Regions from separate parts of the Symbiopectobacterium sp. genome, predicted to be linked through region 1. Evidence: predicted binding sites of a transcription regulator. Region 1 holds the regulator's gene; the other holds the start of a gene.
The links. The regulator sigma-54, encoded in region 1, starts transcription at its own class of promoters, with help from an activator protein. The targets are predictions, from matches to a motif close to GTTGGCACANNTTTCGCTNT.

Region 1 (3,147 bases):
TGACCGCTGCCGAGATATCGCGCTGTGCCAGCGTGTTTGCCAGTTCCGGCAGCAACACCACGGGCAGGTTATCCACGCAATAAAAGCCCATATCTTCCAGGGCGCGCAGGGCCACAGATTTTCCTGAACCTGAGCGACCACTGACAATCATCAGCACCATCCGACGACTCCCCTCCGGCTATAGCCTTCTTTTGTTACACCCTGACCGAGTGATTCATCTGTATGACGCACAGCGTAGCGCGAATGTCTGAATGTCGCGCGCTTTCTACCGGGGATTAATCCCCTTCAATCATAATTTGGTAAAGCTCTTCGTCACTCTGTGCTGCCCGTAAACGCCGACACACACTTTTGTCAGCCAGACGTTTGGCGACAAGCGACAGCGTATGTAGATGGGTTTTACATTGTTCTGCGGGAACCAGCAAGGCAAAAAGCAAGTCTACGCCTTGATTATCAATAGCATCAAAAGATATTGGCTGTTCAAGCTGGATAAAGACCCCGGTGGCACCCAAGGCGTTATCATCATCGAGTTTTCCGTGTGGGATTGCGATACCGCCGCCAATACCGGTACTGCCCATTCTCTCGCGCGTCAGCAATGCCTCGAAGATCAGCGGGGTCGGAAGGTTTAGCTGCCTGGCTGCCAATTCGCTGATGATTTCCAACGCCCGTTTCTTGCTTTGGCAATGAACGGTGCTGCGGGTGCACTCTTGGCGTAATACCGCGCTGAGTTGCAAAATGGGATCGTTATTCATGGTGTGTTCACTTAACGGCCCGCTCATCTCTTCACGCCTCTGACGTTGTGCCAGAGGCGTATTCCCTGCGCCCGGAGGCGGAGATGACGATCAGTGCTGTTTGAGTTTGTCCTTGTGTTTATTTAACTGACGCGCCAGTTTGTCGATCAACAGATCGATGGCGGCATACATGTCTTCAGATTCGGATGTGGCATGCAGCTCACCGCCATTAACGAACAGAGTAGCATCGGCAATTTGCTCCACTTTCTCCACTTTGAGCACCACGTTGATCTGGTTGATGCGATCAAAGTATTGCTCCAGCTTGGCAAATTTTGTGTTAACGAACTCGCGTAATGTGGGTGTGATCTCGATGTGGTGTCCGGTGATATTCAGCTGCATAGCGTCTTCCTTCTCTGTAGAAATCAAACCAACTGCTTACGCTGGTTTGACGGCGGGATGGATAAAGACTCTCGGTACTTTGCGACGGTACGCCGCGCGACAATGATCCCCTGATCGGAGAGCAGCGTTGTCAGCTTGCTGTCGCTCAAGGGCTTGCCGGGGTTTTCCGCCGCGATCAATTTTTTCACCAGCGTCCGAATAGCAGTGGATGATGCCTCACCGCCGCTGTCGGTATTTACATGGCTGGAGAAGAAATATTTTAGTTCGAAAATGCCACGTGGGCTGTGAAGAAATTTCTGTGTTGTGACGCGTGAGATGGTGGATTCATGCATATCCACAGCCTGAGCGATATCCGCCAGCACCATGGGTTTCATAAACTCTTCACCTTTCTCAAAGAAATCCTGCTGTTGTTCCACAATGCAGCGCGTGACCTTAAGCAGCGTATCGTTGCGGCTCTCCAGACTTTTTATCAGCCAGCGCGCCTCTTGCAGGTGGCTGCGGATAAACTGACTGTCACTGTCGTTACGCGCGCTGTGGCCGAGCGCGGCATACTGCTGGTTGACTTGCAGGCGCGGCACGCTGTCGGTGTTGAGTTCCACCACCCAGCGGTCTTGATGTTTGCGCACCAGCACGTCGGGGATCACATACTCCGACTCGCCGGTATTGATCGATTGGCCCGGACGCGGGTCGAGTGACTGAATCAGTGCCAACGCCTCTTTCAGCGCATCCTCTTTAATACGGCTGGCGCGGATCAGCGTGCGAAAATCATGGTTGGCCAGCAAATCGAGGTATTCATTGACGATAAGCTTGGCTTCCGCCAGCCACGGGGTTTCGGGGGCAAACTGAGACAGCTGGATTTGCAGGCAATCGCGCAAATCACGCGCTGCCACGCCGACCGGGTCAAAACGTTGCACACGTTTTAACACCGCTTCCACTTCCTCAATCGTCACGTCATCGTCGCCGATGCTCTCGAGAATGTCTTCCAGCGGAACGGTCAGATAGCCAGTGGTGTCCACCGCATCGACAATCGACGTAGCGATAGCCGCATCGGTGTCGGAAAACGGCGTCAACTCCACCTGCCACATCAGGTAATCCTGCAAGGTTTGCGTAGTTTCACCCTGATAGACAGGTAGCTCTTCGTCGCGGTAATCGGTGCCAGTGCCCGAGGGTGTGCCTGCGGAGTAGATTTCATCCCAGGTGGCGTCCAGCGGCAGCTCTTCTGGCATATCTTTTTGCTCAAGGGCGTCGCGCGTATCCAGTGATTCGCTGTCGCTCGTTTCCTGAGCATCGATTTCATCGTGGCTATCGGTTTGTTCAAGCAACGGGTTGCTTTCCAGCGCTTGTTGGATCTCTTGCTGGAGTTCAAGCGTAGACAACTGAAGCAGACGGATCGCCTGCTGAAGTTGTGGCGTCATGGCCAGTTGTTGACTTAGCCTGAGTTGCAAACCTTGCTTCATAACTCGTGTCACTTTCCCTTAAATGGAACGCCCATTGCAAACGTTACAGTATCAAAGTCGGAAGCCTTCGCCCAGATAGACGCGTTTCACCTGTTCATCCTCCAGGATTTCGCTGGGTGAACCGTGGGAAATAAGCTGCCCCTGACTGACGATATAGGCGCGTTCGCACACATCCAACGTTTCACGCACGTTGTGATCGGTAATCAGCACGCCCAGGCCGCTGTCGCGCAAGTGCTCAATGATTTTTTTTATGTCGAGCACCGAAATCGGATCGACACCGGCAAAGGGTTCATCCAGCAAAATAAATTTGGGATTGGCCGCCAGTGCGCGAGCGATCTCTACGCGACGACGTTCGCCGCCGGACAAGGATTGTCCCAGACTATCGCGTAAATGAATAATATGGAATTCTTCCATTAACTCATTGGCGCGATCGTCCTGCTGCTCCGGTGTCAGGTCTTTGCGAATCTGCAAGACTGCCATCAGGTTGTCATAGACGCTCAAACGGCGAAAGATCGAGGCTTCCTGCGGCAAATAGCCGATGCCGCGGCGCGCACGTTCGTGCA
Region 2 (3,147 bases), on a different contig from region 1:
GCTAGATTCGATACGTTGCAAACCCAAATGGCCCAACACCTGACCCACTTTACCGTTACGGCGTTTACCTTCCGCATCGATAATCGTCACTTGCTGGTTCGGTTTAACGCGACCGCGTTTGATACGGCCGATACCGATAACACCCACATAGCTGTTGTAGTCCAGCTGGGAGATTTGCATTTGCAGCGGACCGTCCAGATCGACGTTCGGCGCTTCAACGTGTTTGACGATCGCTTCGAACAGCGGCGTCATGTCTTCCGCCATCTCTTCGTGATCCAAACCGGCGATACCCATCAACGCAGACGCGTAAACGATAGGGAAATCCAGTTGCTCGTCGGTAGCACCCAGGTTGACGAACAGATCGAACACCTGATCGACGACCCAGTCAGGGCGCGCGCCCGGACGGTCAACTTTGTTGATGACCACGATCGGTTTCAGGCCATAGGCAAAAGCTTTTTGGGTAACGAAACGGGTCTGGGGCATCGGGCCGTCCATTGCGTCTACCAGCAGCAGCACTGAATCGACCATGGACATTACACGCTCCACTTCACCACCGAAATCGGCGTGTCCTGGGGTGTCAACGATATTGATACGGTAATCTCTCCAGTTAATGGCGGTGTTTTTCGCCAGAATGGTGATACCGCGTTCTTTTTCCAGATCGTTGGAGTCCATAACGCGCTCAGTGGCGTCATTTCGTTCACCCAATGTTCCAGATTGTTGTAGCAGCTTGTCAACCAGGGTAGTTTTCCCATGGTCAACGTGCGCAATAATAGCAATGTTACGCAAATTCTCGATCACAGCTTTGCCTCAGGCATTTAGAAATAGCGCGCTATTGTACACGGATTAAGCGAGGGACCAAACAAGATCACACTCCTAAGCGATAAACAACCCAGGGGTGCTTGCTTTGTGATCCCTTTCACGGTGCAACGACGCAGAGAAAGTAAACAAACGCACACAAACAGTGCACTATTTTGGTGATTATGAACCATAATAGTGCAACGAACGCTAATGGTGCAGGCACTGCCTTCAATGAAAGCCTGAAAACAACGCCTCCCAACCCCATGCGTAGAGTTGGCATGATTTTAGCTTAAACCCTATTACGGTAACAAACATCATTCCATAACGATATTCGTTCCACGACGATAAATGACAAATCGGGAGATCCAAATATGTCCGCAGAACATGTTTTGACGATGCTGAATGAGCACGAAGTAAAATTCATCGACTTACGATTTACCGATACCAAGGGTAAAGAGCAGCACGTCACCATTCCAGCTCACCAGGTTAGCGCTGACTTCTTCGAAGAAGGCAAAATGTTCGACGGCTCCTCCATTGGTGGCTGGAAAGGTATCAACAAATCCGACATGGTGCTGATGCCTGACGCAAGCACCGCTGTACTGGACCCGTTCTATGAAGACACGACGCTGATCATTCGTTGTGACATTCTGGAACCGAACACCATGCAAGGTTACGATCGCGACCCGCGTTCCATCGCGAAACGCGCTGAAGAGTACCTGCGTTCCACCAGTATCGCGGATACCGTTCTGTTTGGGCCAGAACCTGAATTCTTCCTGTTTGACGACATTCGTTTCGGCAGCAGCATCTCCGGCTCTCACGTTGCTATCGATGACATCGAAGGTGCCTGGAACTCCAGCACCAAATACGAAGGCGGCAACAAAGGCCACCGTCCAGCAGTGAAAGGCGGTTACTTCCCAGTTCCGCCGGTTGACTCCGCACAAGACATCCGCTCTCAGATGTGCCAGGTAATGGAACAAATGGGTCTGGTTGTTGAAGCTCACCACCACGAAGTGGCAACGGCTGGTCAGAACGAAGTGGCAACCCGCTTCAACACCATGACCAAAAAAGCGGACGAAATTCAGATCTACAAATACGTTGTTCACAACGTAGCGCACGCTTATGGCAAAACGGCCACCTTTATGCCGAAACCGATGTTCGGTGACAACGGCTCTGGCATGCACTGCCATATGTCCCTGTCCAAAGGCGGTACCAACAAATTCTCCGGCGACAAATACGCTGGCCTGTCTGAAGAAGCGCTGTTCTACATCGGCGGTGTCATCAAACATGCTAAAGCGATCAACGCCCTGTCCAACCCGACCACCAACTCTTACAAGCGTCTGGTCCCGGGTTATGAAGCTCCGGTAATGCTGGCGTACTCCGCACGTAACCGTTCTGCTTCTATCCGTATCCCGTTCGTCTCCAGCCCGAAAGCAGCACGTATCGAAGTGCGCTTCCCGGACCCGGCGGCTAACCCGTATCTGTGCTTCGTCGCACTGCTGATGGCTGGCCTGGATGGTATCAAGAACAAGATCCACCCTGGCGATGCCATGGACAAAAACCTGTACGATCTGCCGCCGGAAAAAGCGAATGAAATCCCGCAGGTTGCAGGCTCTCTGGAAGAAGCACTGAACGCGCTGGACGCTGACCGTGCATTCCTGACGGCGGGCGGCGTGTTCACTGACGACGCTATCGATGCTTACATCGGTCTGCGCCGTGAAGAGAACGATCGCGTTCGCATGACGCCGCACCCGGTTGAGTTCGAACTGTACTACAGCGTTTAATCAACGACTGCGTACCTATGATTTACCTCGGCGTGGTGGGCGTGCTGAACCCTGCCATGACCGAGCATCAACAGAATTATAAGAAGTTTGTTTTTGTTGCCGTGGAAACTTTTCAGCCCATCTTCGGATGGGCTTTTTTCACCATCGGCCTTATTTCTTTATCATCAATATTAGCCGTTGCGACGTAACATCCATCATCTACACTACAATGCACCGCGAGGGTGCAGGAGTCTGCGTTATGGCAACAGGCACGCTGCCCGATGCTGGGCAGATCCTCAATTCTTTGATCAATAGTATTTTATTGCTGGATAACGACCTGGCAATCCACTATTCCAATCCGGCTGCCCAGCAGTTGCTGGCGCAAAGTTCGCGCAAATTGGCGGGAACACCGTTGCCGGATCTGCCCAGCTATTTCTCGCTAAATATTGAGCTGATGCGCGAAAGTCTCAACGCGGGTCAAGGATTTACGGATAACGAAGTGACTATCGTTGTCGATGGCAGAGCACACATCATGTCGCTCACCGCACAACGCATTCAACACAGTTTTATCCTGTTGGAGATGGCGCCG

Region 2: glnA (glutamate--ammonia ligase) is a predicted target of sigma-54. The motif match lies at 1,071-1,090, and genes of this name have one in related genera.

What each region holds. Positions count from the first base shown of each region.
Region 1 is NZ_JBPETA010000012.1:21,591-24,737, reverse strand. It holds gene rapZ (RNase adapter RapZ) at 1-160, opposite strand, end outside; gene ptsN (PTS IIA-like nitrogen regulatory protein PtsN) at 276-749, opposite strand; gene hpf (ribosome hibernation promoting factor) at 840-1,127, opposite strand; gene rpoN (RNA polymerase factor sigma-54) at 1,151-2,584, opposite strand; gene lptB (LPS export ABC transporter ATP-binding protein) at 2,636-3,147, opposite strand, start outside.
Region 2 is NZ_JBPETA010000076.1:7,000-10,146, forward strand. It holds gene typA (ribosome-dependent GTPase TypA) at 1-798, opposite strand, end outside; gene glnA (glutamate--ammonia ligase) at 1,170-2,579, shown strand; gene ACTBDZ_RS08940 (hypothetical protein) at 2,597-2,767, shown strand; partial or broken gene glnL (nitrogen regulation protein NR(II)) at 2,818-3,147, shown strand, end outside.